DNA from 3 places in the Legionella stuttgartensis genome. Region 2 is predicted to be linked to each of the others. Evidence: riboswitches for the same ligand, from Rfam matches in the RefSeq annotation. Region 2 holds a riboswitch; each other region holds the start of a gene.

Region 1 (4,411 bases), on a different contig from region 2:
TTGAATGGAATAGGACATATTCCATTACCCCCCTACATTACCCGTAATGATGAAACTCTGGATCAGAATCGTTATCAAACAGTTTATGCAAAATACGAAGGATCTGTTGCTGCTCCCACAGCGGGTTTGCATTTTGATGAGCTTGTATTATCCAGCATACGTTCAAGAGGAGTTTCTGTAGCCTATCTTACTTTGCATGTAGGAGCAGGGACATTTAGACCAGTTCGTTGTGATAATATCAAAGATCATAAAATGCATAGTGAGCGCTTTACAATTAGCCCTGAATTATGTGAGGCAGTGCATGCCACAAAAGCTGCAGGAAATCGAGTAATTGCCGTAGGTACAACCGCTTTGCGTAGTCTTGAAAGTGCTGTACAAAATGGAATACTAACTCCATGTAGCAAAGACACAGATATCTTTATTTACCCAGGATATGAGTTTAAGATTTGCGATGGATTAATGACTAATTTTCACTTGCCTGAGTCTACTTTATTAATGCTCGTTTCAGCGTTTATTGGCCATAAACAAGCAATGATGCTTTACCAAGAAGCAATTGAAAAAGGATACAGGTTTTTTAGTTATGGTGACACCAGTTTATTGCTATAAATCAGGAGATCAGGAATGTTGGCTGCAATACAAAATTTTATACCTGTTTTAACTTCTGAAGCAGGTTTGTGTCTTACAACGGCAAATTGGCAAGAGGCAAAGGTTACTGCAGCATCCTATTCATTAGAAAGTTTGTTGTATAAGCCTGGTCGGGATGTACTTCAAAAAATATCTGATTTAGCGAATTATTTGGCATGTCCTGGGATGATGGTAATTAATGCCTCATCACTCATTGCTAATAAAGAAAAAGTTTATGTTCTTAAGTCTCCGTACGATGGTTCTCGAGTCAAATTGACCTCGTGGGAACTCATCGAACTGATTCAGCATCTTAAACCTAATGTAGTACTCTTACCCAAAAATATCATGCGCGATTTCCCGCAAATTTGGGATAATTGGGATGAGAAAATTGTCCCTTTTATTCATAGTGATGATTTCGAAAAGCACGCAGTTATTAAACCACATGGGGTTTATTTTAAGATTTTAAATGAGCCTAATTGGGTTCAATTAGAACAATGGTCCCATATCCCTCGTTATGTAGTGGGGTATTTTGATGCTGAGTTAATCCAACGTTTGCGTCATCTGGAAATAGGATTTATTGAAACGGATGAGCCAGCCCAAGCCGCAATGCAAGGAAGAGTGTATAGTAATACAGGCACTGTGGATCTAATGGATGCAAAAACAGCGATGCAATTTGAACTGATCGATGCGAATTGTGTTTGCCCTACGTGTTCGCAACAATTTACTCGCGCTTATTTGCATCATTTATTGAACCATACTCCTTTGCTATGTCAGCGATTTTTGATTCAGCATAATGTGTTTTATGTGCAGAATTATGGGGTGAGTTGAGGATTTTTTTACCCTCATCCTAGCCCCCTCCCATAAATGGGAGAGGGGCATGCGGTATTCTTTCCATGCATGGAGGGAGCAATTTTCCTCCCTTCTCCCCCTGGGGGAGAAGGGACTCGTCAGAGCGGATGAGAGGCCTCTTATAATATTTGACAGTTTTTCCCATACCAGCTAGCATTACGGGCAATTTGATGGCGCGGGGTGTCGTGATAAACGTCTGAGAAATACCCGTTGAACTTGATCTGGTTCATACCAGCGTAAGAACGCCTTAAATCTGTATTCGTTTTTTGAGCAGTTAATCTCTTAGAGTACTCTGTACCGTATGGTGGGGTAGTCTTTATAAGTTATTCACGGTTCGCAGAATGCAGATTCATTTCTTCTATTAAGTCTTAACGCGATATCTTTAGCCATCCTATTTTATTAATTAATACAAGGAGCTATGGCATGAGCGCGTTATCTACGAGAACTACCCTATTACTTAATTGGTATGCGAACCCTTATCATACCCCCATTTTTGTGGCCCATGCATTAGGCTATTATCAACAAGAAGGTATAAAACTCGCGATTTTAGAGCCCAGCGATCCAAGCGATGTGACTGAAATTGTAGGTATGGGCCATGTTGATTTTGGGGTCAAGGCCATGATTCATACCTTAGCGGCTCGCGCAAAAGGTTATCCTGTTACCTCAATTGGTACCTTATTGGATGAGCCTCCTACAGGTCTGATTGCGCTTAAATCCAGTGGCATCAATTCCTTTCAGGATATTGTTGGCAAACGAGTTGGTTACATTGGGGAGTTTGGTAAAATCATTATCGATAATTTGGCAACGTTAGCGGGAATTGAGCCTTCCAGTTATGAAACAGTTCGCATTGGCATGAATGTTACTGATGCGATTTGTCGTGACATTGTTGATACAGGCATTGGTTTTATTAATTTTCAAAAAGTTGAATTAGAGCATTTACGAGGCGAAACGGTATTTCTGCGTATCGATCAGCTTGCTGGCTTAGGTTGCTGCTGCTTTTGTTCCATTCAATTTATTGTGCCAGAACGCATGTTAAAACAACCTGAAATTCTTAAAGGATTTCTCAATGCTACTCAACGTGGAGCTGCCTTTACCACCGAAAATCCAGATGAAGCCTATGAACTTTTATGTAGGGCAAAACCTCAATTAAGAACCCCTATGTATCATACAATTTTCATCCGTAGTTTACCTTTTTTCTCGCGGACACTTTTAAATGTGGAACGTGATTGGAGTAAAGTAGGGCGTTTCGGCAAGCATTTGGGAATTATCGATGAGTCCTTTGCAGTAAATGCTTGTTATACAAATGAGTTTCTTCCTAAGATGCCTCATTCTGAGCTGGAACCTATTGCGTGTTGTGTTAGTGAGTGAAATTAAGAGCATTGCCTGAATGCAACTGCACTCAGGCTTCCGTCTATTGAGAAAAGTGATTCTAATTAAATGAAAAATGTTGCTGTTGTTGGTGCTGGAATTATGGGGTGTTTATTGGCTTTACGTTTACAAAATGATGGTTGGCAAGTGACATTATTTGAGGCGGAAAGTTTTTTTAATAATTGCAGTAATGCAGCAGCAGGGCTTTTGGCACCCATGTCTGAACTGGATAAAGCGGACCAAGTGATTTTTAATTTGGGAATGGAATCGGTTGACCGCTTATGGGAGTCCATTCTAAATCAATTAGCTGACCCCGTGTATTTTCGCCAAAAAGGATGCCTTGTGGTGCACCATCCTCAAGATAAAGCAGAATGGCAACAATTTAGTGGCAGAATTGTAAATAAATTAAGTGATTCTTGTTATCAGTTACTCACTCAAAATGAACTAAGCCAACTGGAGCCTGAACTGCATCAGTTGAAAATGGCTTATTATTTTCCTAAAGAAGCACAACTTGATAATCAGACCTTGTTGCTGGCACTTAAAAAACATATGTGTCAGTGCGGTGTAATCTGGCGAGATCATACTTTTGTTTCTGGTGTGAGTCCAGGCAAGATAGAAATGGGAGGGAGGTCATATCCATTTGATTTTGTTTTTGATTGCAGGGGGCTTGGGGCGAAAAGTACTTTTCCAAATTTACGTGGGCTTCGTGGAGAACTGCTTTGGCTATATGCACCTGATGTTCAATTAAAAAGACCAATCCGTCTCTTGCATCCACGGTATAATATTTATATTGCACCACGTCCTAATTCTTATTACCTTATCGGTGCCAGCGAATTAGAGACAGAAGATTCCAGTCCCATTTCAGTGCGTACAACACTTGAGTTATTAACTGCGGCATACTATGTGCATCGAGGTTTTGCTGAAGCCCGGGTAATTAAGACTGTGACCCATTGTCGCCCGACTTTAGTGCATCATCAGCCCCGCATAAGATATGCCCCGCAATTTATTGCTGTGAATGGACTTTATCGGCATGGATATTTAATCGCTCCGGCATTAGTAGAGGAAATTCTACGTGGATTAAAGAGCAATCAAAAAGACATTTGTTATCCTGAGCTTTGGGAGGCTTATTCATGATCGTTTATATAAATGATAAACCACTCACTCTTGATTCATCCTGTATCTTACAGGAAATGCTTGAGCAGAGAGTAGGTATTGCCGCACATGTAGCAGTCGCAATAAATAATCAGTTTGTTCCTAAGTATATGTTTTCAAAAACTATATTGTGTGAAGGAGATCGTATTGATTTAATTGTTCCGATGCAAGGAGGATAGGCTATGTGGTATTTAGCAGATAAACCCATAACAAGTCGGTTGCTTTTGGGTACAGCGGGCTATCCATCACTTGAGGTGATGACTGATGCTGTCCGAGCCTCTAAAACCAACGTGATTACGGTGTCTTTAAAACGGCAAATGCCTTGTGATATGGGGGGCGATTTATTTTGGCGAACCATACAGTCTTTGGATTGCAATATACTACCTAATACTGCGGGCTGCCGTGACGCGCAAACTGC
Region 2 (4,411 bases):
AACGGTATGAATTATGGCCAGTGCCAGACCAGTATTCTCTTTATAATCAGCCAGCATGATCGACATAGTAGCTGGAGCAGTTAAGCTAATCCCTAAATTACAAATTAATGCAAAAGATAGAGCATACAGATTGAATTCATAAAAGGCTGCGCACACTAACATCGCAAAACCACCAGTAATAATAAACCAACTTCCAAGATAAATGGTCGATGCCATGCTGAAATATTTACGAAGCCAAATACCTAAGTAGTTGCCAACAATAATATTTAATCCATTAATAATAAAAATAATCCCGTACGCCAAAGGTGAAAAACCAAATTGCTCAATAATAATATAGGACGAATTAATCACTGAAAGCATTACCGCTGCAAAACTAAACATCATAATAAAAGAACCACTCCAGAGAGTCGGAGATGGAATAATCTCTTGATAGGCTTTAATTACTTTTTTAACAATAAAAGGTTCTTGAGGCTGGGTCCAAAATGGTGATTCAAATAATCCTTTACGGGATTGCAGCAAGAGTGTTATCCCAATCACAGCCATCAATATAAAATTAGCCTGCCAGCTATAATAGGTAAAAATCAGCGAACCCAGTACCGGAGCAAGGATGGGCGATAGTGAAACAATCATCGAAACATAGGACAGAACCTTGGCACGCTCAACTGTATCATCAAAGTCTCGAGAGATTGAAAAAGCAATTAAATTTGCACAGCATAAAGCAAATCCCTGTAACGCACGCCCCAAAATGAGTACATAGATATTCGGCGCAAAAGCGCAGATTAAACTGGCAAGAACAGCAAGAACTAAACTTCCAGGTAACAAACGACGTCGTCCAAAATGATCGATCAATGGTCCCCAAACGAGTTGGGTCACCCCAAAAACAAACAGATAAATACTTAAGGTTAATTGACTTAAGCTATGCGTGGTACCAAAAAAATTGGTGATATAAGGCAACGATGGTTGATAAAGATCAAAGGTAAGTAACGAAAAGGCTGATAATAAGCCAATAAGCAAAATCGAAGTTCGTGGTTGGGACATAATATTCATTTTAAAAAAAGCAGCGGGCCATTATAGTAAAATCTATTTATTTTTGCTCTAGGTTTAAGGAAAAAGTTGGAATTTTCATCACGATTTTATTGAGTAAGCGATTCCGGACGACTATTAAGTGAGTATTTCCTTCTCTCATTGAGGGAAGAAGGTGCCCAGAGCCTACCCTCTCCCCAAAATTGGGAGAGGGAAAATCTTGATTAACCTTTACGAATCAGGTAATTGCTCCCTGCGTGGATTACTTTCTTCATCCGATTGTCTTCTTCTGGGTTAGGTTGACATGCTTTAAACGAATCTTTTAATGAGGCCACACTAATAGGCAAAACTGGACGACTATCCGTTTCTAAATATCCATCTTTATTCTTGAAAATAGTAAACTGATCGGTTGCAAATTCTTGACACTCGCTTAACGTTTCATCCTGACAAATCGAAAATTTAATCGTTCGTTCAACACGATAAGACTCTCCCACTTCATCTGCAAACACCATATCACCATATACTACGCTATGACGGGTTCCACAAAAATAATAGCCATACTTATATTGACCATTCTCAGTAATATCAGTGCGAATATACCGGCCATCTCCTTGGGTGAGACCATTGAGTGTCACAATATGCCGTACCTCCTCTTTGGGGGCGCTTTCTGCAATTGCCACACCAGTTAGAGCCAATCCCATGATTAATAAAGCAATTCTTTTCATTTTTTATTCCTTATCTGAAAAAAACATCCTCAAGGAACGTGTCTTTAAGGATTAATAACCTACTCAAAAGTCAATTCGGAGGAAAAATTTTTACCAAACTGACATCGCGTTCCCATTATGCTAAGAAAAAATTCATTTGAACAGATAAAAAAATATTGCTTTTTAATCAATAGGAAAACAAATTGTTCGCAATAATACGAAACCAGATGCTATTCCAAATATCCTGGGCAGAAATCGGGCAAAAAGGAGAGTGCAAATGTGATATAAAATTTTATATTGGAAGTACTTAAAATTGATTTACGTACTTCCAATTCACTCAAGAAGATAGCTTACTTAAACACCATTACCTACATTATTAGAATGGGTATTCAGATGAGCATGGCAATCCTTGATAAATAATAAGGTGCCATTATCTGGAGCACAATCTTGGGCGGCTGTGCTTATATCAGGAATATCTACAGACGCACCCGCTTCCCAACAAGAATATGTATTTTTCACACTAAGAGCTGAACATAAAACAACACAGCATTCCCAAATATACCTTTGGTATTAGGCTCTTTCATGCTAGAATAATTTTTGTACATTGGGGGTGCCAGTTATGGCTGAGAGGATGAAACCAACCCTTTGAACCTGATCTCATTCGGCTGAGCGGAGGAAAATGTGTCTATTGTTATGCTCTCAGGTATGATCGCTTTTATTACTTCTTTTATTGGTTTATTGCCACAAATTGTCAAATCATTAAAAACTCGATCCACTCAGGATCTTTCCATGATCATGCTAATTAATTACCTTATTTGTTCTGTGGCTTGGATTATTTATGGAAGTAGTACCGATTCCTTTTTTGTAATCAGCTCCAATGTGGTGGGTTTAATTGTCAGTTTGCTGCTTATCTTATTAAAAAGACATTATGATACACGATGTAATTAATTTAACAGGCTATCAATCTATTTTATGCCTCAATGGAAATTTACCTGACTCATCTTTTTTCGCTGCGATGAATTTGCCCATTATCGCAGCTGATGGTGCCGCAAACAGTTTATTTGAACTTGGAATTAATCCACAGTTAATCACTGGGGACTTAGATTCTGTCCGACCAGCGCTCCTGAAAAACCACCCTTTTCTTCATATACCGGATCAAAACAGTAGTGATTACCAAAAAGCTTTGGGCTATTTAAAAGACCATAATTTATTACCAGCAATTGTGGTTGGGATAAATGGGGGCCATTTGGATCATATACTCAATAACATGAATATCTTTATGGAAACCAACTGTCTTTTATATGCTCCACCTATAAGGGGTTTTGTGCTTAACAAACAATCCAAAATAAATCTGTCATTGCCAGTACATACAAAAATTTCATTAATGGGAATACCAGAAGCAACCCTCTCTTCATTAGGTCTGCATTGGGAGCTCAATGACACTCCTCTTTCCTTTCCAGGGCAAACCTCATGCTTTAATCGAACTCAAGCACCTGAAATCGTTTTGGAGGTTCATCATGGTTCTGTTTTAGTTTTAATTTATGAACAAATGATTGATGATGCAGCGCTATCTGCCCGATAGACTCCATATCAATATTGTCCAATCGCCACACATCATGTAAAATTTTAATTTACTACAATAGAGCAACGCTCACCTTTAGTGATTAAAGTGACGATACTGTCTTTGGTGAGAACTTGGGAACCGCATAAAACATCGGGTCCAAATGCGGAATTTTTTCTAAATCCAAACACATATTCTTTATTTACAGGTCCTTTTCCTTCATAAGATTTTCCTCGAGACCCTGCTTTTTTACCATCCACAGTAAATCCTAATGCAGCAGCTGTTTTTTCATTCGTTTTGACATGCACGCGAATCGTATCATGGGCAATGGCTTGAATTGAAAATGAAAGGATGACAAGGCCACTCAAATTTTTTATGGTATTTCTTATCATAATAAACACTCCTTGTTTATGAACTTTTAATATACCTCATTTAATGAGTTAAGTTATAGATAAAATATTTACGGCATCTCTTTCATGCTTTTTCTAATTAAAGAACTGTTCCTCAAAAAAAACAAATATTCTTATCTTTCAATAAAGAATAATGAATCCTTAAAAGACATTCTTGAATTCCAACCTAGATACACTATGATAAATATATGAACGATATGAGTATTTTTTTATTAATTTGTAATGCTTGTAATCCCATAAAATCTAAAGGTAAATAGCAATATATGCCCAATAAGTTAAGGATTTAATTATGTTAGCTAGGTTAAGATTTTTTAAAAGTCGTGTCCCTGCAAATGAGGTATATTCTACCATACATGATGTTCACGCCTCACACAGACCTAGCCTTCTATCTGGAAGTTTATCTGGCACTCTTTGGCGTCATGATAGTGTCGAGAAAACATTAATTAAGGTAACCACTGCCAGTGAATATTTAGATTTACAAAAATCGGCAATGAGAAATTTCGAGCGTTGGAAAAAATTAAAAGCAGAAATCAACGCTTCATTTGAACCAAGAGTGCAAGTCGAATATCAGGATTGGGGTACGGCCACATTAAATGCAACTAAACACCAGGCAGTAATTTATAGCGTATTAAATATGGCGAACTCTCGCTATCCCGGAGGTGCTGTATTAGAAGGTGGGAGCGCCCAAGAAGAAAATATGTGGCATCGAAGCT
Region 3 (4,411 bases), on a different contig from region 2:
TATAATCAGCCAGCATGATCGACATAGTAGCTGGAGCAGTTAAGCTAATCCCTAAATTACAAATTAATGCAAAAGATAGAGCATACAGATTGAATTCATAAAAGGCTGCGCACACTAACATCGCAAAACCACCAGTAATAATAAACCAACTTCCAAGATAAATGGTCGATGCCATGCTGAAATATTTACGAAGCCAAATACCTAAGTAGTTGCCAACAATAATATTTAATCCATTAATAATAAAAATAATCCCGTACGCCAAAGGTGAAAAACCAAATTGCTCAATAATAATATAGGACGAATTAATCACTGAAAGCATTACCGCTGCAAAACTAAACATCATAATAAAAGAACCACTCCAGAGAGTCGGAGATGGAATAATCTCTTGATAGGCTTTAATTACTTTTTTAACAATAAAAGGTTCTTGAGGCTGGGTCCAAAATGGTGATTCAAATAATCCTTTACGGGATTGCAGCAAGAGTGTTATCCCAATCACAGCCATCAATATAAAATTAGCCTGCCAGCTATAATAGGTAAAAATCAGCGAACCCAGTACCGGAGCAAGGATGGGCGATAGTGAAACAATCATCGAAACATAGGACAGAACCTTGGCACGCTCAACTGTATCATCAAAGTCTCGAGAGATTGAAAAAGCAATTAAATTTGCACAGCATAAAGCAAATCCCTGTAACGCACGCCCCAAAATGAGTACATAGATATTCGGCGCAAAAGCGCAGATTAAACTGGCAAGAACAGCAAGAACTAAACTTCCAGGTAACAAACGACGTCGTCCAAAATGATCGATCAATGGTCCCCAAACGAGTTGGGTCACCCCAAAAACAAACAGATAAATACTTAAGGTTAATTGACTTAAGCTATGCGTGGTACCAAAAAAATTGGTGATATAAGGCAACGATGGTTGATAAAGATCAAAGGTAAGTAACGAAAAGGCTGATAATAAGCCAATAAGCAAAATCGAAGTTCGTGGTTGGGACATAATATTCATTTTAAAAAAAGCAGCGGGCCATTATAGTAAAATCTATTTATTTTTGCTCTAGGTTTAAGGAAAAAGTTGGAATTTTCATCACGATTTTATTGAGTAAGCGATTCCGGACGACTATTAAGTGAGTATTTCCTTCTCTCATTGAGGGAAGAAGGTGCCCAGAGCCTACCCTCTCCCCAAAATTGGGAGAGGGAAAATCTTGATTAACCTTTACGAATCAGGTAATTGCTCCCTGCGTGGATTACTTTCTTCATCCGATTGTCTTCTTCTGGGTTAGGTTGACATGCTTTAAACGAATCTTTTAATGAGGCCACACTAATAGGCAAAACTGGACGACTATCCGTTTCTAAATATCCATCTTTATTCTTGAAAATAGTAAACTGATCGGTTGCAAATTCTTGACACTCGCTTAACGTTTCATCCTGACAAATCGAAAATTTAATCGTTCGTTCAACACGATAAGACTCTCCCACTTCATCTGCAAACACCATATCACCATATACTACGCTATGACGGGTTCCACAAAAATAATAGCCATACTTATATTGACCATTCTCAGTAATATCAGTGCGAATATACCGGCCATCTCCTTGGGTGAGACCATTGAGTGTCACAATATGCCGTACCTCCTCTTTGGGGGCGCTTTCTGCAATTGCCACACCAGTTAGAGCCAATCCCATGATTAATAAAGCAATTCTTTTCATTTTTTATTCCTTATCTGAAAAAAACATCCTCAAGGAACGTGTCTTTAAGGATTAATAACCTACTCAAAAGTCAATTCGGAGGAAAAATTTTTACCAAACTGACATCGCGTTCCCATTATGCTAAGAAAAAATTCATTTGAACAGATAAAAAAATATTGCTTTTTAATCAATAGGAAAACAAATTGTTCGCAATAATACGAAACCAGATGCTATTCCAAATATCCTGGGCAGAAATCGGGCAAAAAGGAGAGTGCAAATGTGATATAAAATTTTATATTGGAAGTACTTAAAATTGATTTACGTACTTCCAATTCACTCAAGAAGATAGCTTACTTAAACACCATTACCTACATTATTAGAATGGGTATTCAGATGAGCATGGCAATCCTTGATAAATAATAAGGTGCCATTATCTGGAGCACAATCTTGGGCGGCTGTGCTTATATCAGGAATATCTACAGACGCACCCGCTTCCCAACAAGAATATGTATTTTTCACACTAAGAGCTGAACATAAAACAACACAGCATTCCCAAATATACCTTTGGTATTAGGCTCTTTCATGCTAGAATAATTTTTGTACATTGGGGGTGCCAGTTATGGCTGAGAGGATGAAACCAACCCTTTGAACCTGATCTCATTCGGCTGAGCGGAGGAAAATGTGTCTATTGTTATGCTCTCAGGTATGATCGCTTTTATTACTTCTTTTATTGGTTTATTGCCACAAATTGTCAAATCATTAAAAACTCGATCCACTCAGGATCTTTCCATGATCATGCTAATTAATTACCTTATTTGTTCTGTGGCTTGGATTATTTATGGAAGTAGTACCGATTCCTTTTTTGTAATCAGCTCCAATGTGGTGGGTTTAATTGTCAGTTTGCTGCTTATCTTATTAAAAAGACATTATGATACACGATGTAATTAATTTAACAGGCTATCAATCTATTTTATGCCTCAATGGAAATTTACCTGACTCATCTTTTTTCGCTGCGATGAATTTGCCCATTATCGCAGCTGATGGTGCCGCAAACAGTTTATTTGAACTTGGAATTAATCCACAGTTAATCACTGGGGACTTAGATTCTGTCCGACCAGCGCTCCTGAAAAACCACCCTTTTCTTCATATACCGGATCAAAACAGTAGTGATTACCAAAAAGCTTTGGGCTATTTAAAAGACCATAATTTATTACCAGCAATTGTGGTTGGGATAAATGGGGGCCATTTGGATCATATACTCAATAACATGAATATCTTTATGGAAACCAACTGTCTTTTATATGCTCCACCTATAAGGGGTTTTGTGCTTAACAAACAATCCAAAATAAATCTGTCATTGCCAGTACATACAAAAATTTCATTAATGGGAATACCAGAAGCAACCCTCTCTTCATTAGGTCTGCATTGGGAGCTCAATGACACTCCTCTTTCCTTTCCAGGGCAAACCTCATGCTTTAATCGAACTCAAGCACCTGAAATCGTTTTGGAGGTTCATCATGGTTCTGTTTTAGTTTTAATTTATGAACAAATGATTGATGATGCAGCGCTATCTGCCCGATAGACTCCATATCAATATTGTCCAATCGCCACACATCATGTAAAATTTTAATTTACTACAATAGAGCAACGCTCACCTTTAGTGATTAAAGTGACGATACTGTCTTTGGTGAGAACTTGGGAACCGCATAAAACATCGGGTCCAAATGCGGAATTTTTTCTAAATCCAAACACATATTCTTTATTTACAGGTCCTTTTCCTTCATAAGATTTTCCTCGAGACCCTGCTTTTTTACCATCCACAGTAAATCCTAATGCAGCAGCTGTTTTTTCATTCGTTTTGACATGCACGCGAATCGTATCATGGGCAATGGCTTGAATTGAAAATGAAAGGATGACAAGGCCACTCAAATTTTTTATGGTATTTCTTATCATAATAAACACTCCTTGTTTATGAACTTTTAATATACCTCATTTAATGAGTTAAGTTATAGATAAAATATTTACGGCATCTCTTTCATGCTTTTTCTAATTAAAGAACTGTTCCTCAAAAAAAACAAATATTCTTATCTTTCAATAAAGAATAATGAATCCTTAAAAGACATTCTTGAATTCCAACCTAGATACACTATGATAAATATATGAACGATATGAGTATTTTTTTATTAATTTGTAATGCTTGTAATCCCATAAAATCTAAAGGTAAATAGCAATATATGCCCAATAAGTTAAGGATTTAATTATGTTAGCTAGGTTAAGATTTTTTAAAAGTCGTGTCCCTGCAAATGAGGTATATTCTACCATACATGATGTTCACGCCTCACACAGACCTAGCCTTCTATCTGGAAGTTTATCTGGCACTCTTTGGCGTCATGATAGTGTCGAGAAAACATTAATTAAGGTAACCACTGCCAGTGAATATTTAGATTTACAAAAATCGGCAATGAGAAATTTCGAGCGTTGGAAAAAATTAAAAGCAGAAATCAACGCTTCATTTGAACCAAGAGTGCAAGTCGAATATCAGGATTGGGGTACGGCCACATTAAATGCAACTAAACACCAGGCAGTAATTTATAGCGTATTAAATATGGCGAACTCTCGCTATCCCGGAGGTGCTGTATTAGAAGGTGGGAGCGCCCAAGAAGAAAATATGTGGCATCGAAGCTCATGCTTACTTTCACTTATTGATAAAATAGTCACATTAGAT

The links. A riboswitch is a leader RNA that binds a small molecule or an ion and turns the genes downstream of it on or off. The one in region 2 is predicted to bind thiamine pyrophosphate.
Positions count from the first base shown of each region.
Region 1: linked by a shared signal. The riboswitch ahead of ACWTEW_RS05060 (ABC transporter substrate-binding protein) and the one ahead of ACWTEW_RS13420 (SemiSWEET family sugar transporter) in region 2 are both predicted to bind thiamine pyrophosphate.
Region 3: linked by a shared signal. The riboswitch ahead of ACWTEW_RS32710 (SemiSWEET family sugar transporter) and the one ahead of ACWTEW_RS13420 (SemiSWEET family sugar transporter) in region 2 are both predicted to bind thiamine pyrophosphate.

Region 1 is NZ_CDRUHA020000011.1:638,180-642,590, forward strand. Features, by position in the region: gene queA (tRNA preQ1(34) S-adenosylmethionine ribosyltransferase-isomerase QueA) at 1-606, shown strand, start outside; gene ACWTEW_RS05055 (queuine tRNA-ribosyltransferase) at 622-1,452, shown strand; TPP riboswitch at 1,640-1,733, shown strand; gene ACWTEW_RS05060 (ABC transporter substrate-binding protein) at 1,897-2,841, shown strand; gene ACWTEW_RS05065 (FAD-dependent oxidoreductase) at 2,911-3,975, shown strand; gene thiS (sulfur carrier protein ThiS) at 3,972-4,172, shown strand; gene ACWTEW_RS05075 (thiazole synthase) at 4,176-4,411, shown strand, end outside.
Region 2 is NZ_CDRUHA020000055.1:81,094-85,504, forward strand. Features, by position in the region: gene ACWTEW_RS13405 (multidrug effflux MFS transporter) at 1-1,038, opposite strand, end outside; gene ACWTEW_RS13410 (hypothetical protein) at 1,248-1,748, opposite strand; gene ACWTEW_RS13415 (hypothetical protein) at 2,082-2,246, opposite strand; TPP riboswitch at 2,324-2,422, shown strand; gene ACWTEW_RS13420 (SemiSWEET family sugar transporter) at 2,409-2,675, shown strand; gene ACWTEW_RS13425 (thiamine diphosphokinase) at 2,656-3,309, shown strand; gene ACWTEW_RS13430 (hypothetical protein) at 3,354-3,680, opposite strand; gene ACWTEW_RS13435 (poly(ADP-ribose) glycohydrolase domain-containing protein) at 3,988-4,411, shown strand, end outside.
Region 3 is NZ_CDRUHA020000104.1:81,135-85,545, forward strand. Features, by position in the region: gene ACWTEW_RS32695 (multidrug effflux MFS transporter) at 1-997, opposite strand, end outside; gene ACWTEW_RS32700 (hypothetical protein) at 1,207-1,707, opposite strand; gene ACWTEW_RS32705 (hypothetical protein) at 2,041-2,205, opposite strand; TPP riboswitch at 2,283-2,381, shown strand; gene ACWTEW_RS32710 (SemiSWEET family sugar transporter) at 2,368-2,634, shown strand; gene ACWTEW_RS32715 (thiamine diphosphokinase) at 2,615-3,268, shown strand; gene ACWTEW_RS32720 (hypothetical protein) at 3,313-3,639, opposite strand; gene ACWTEW_RS32725 (poly(ADP-ribose) glycohydrolase domain-containing protein) at 3,947-4,411, shown strand, end outside.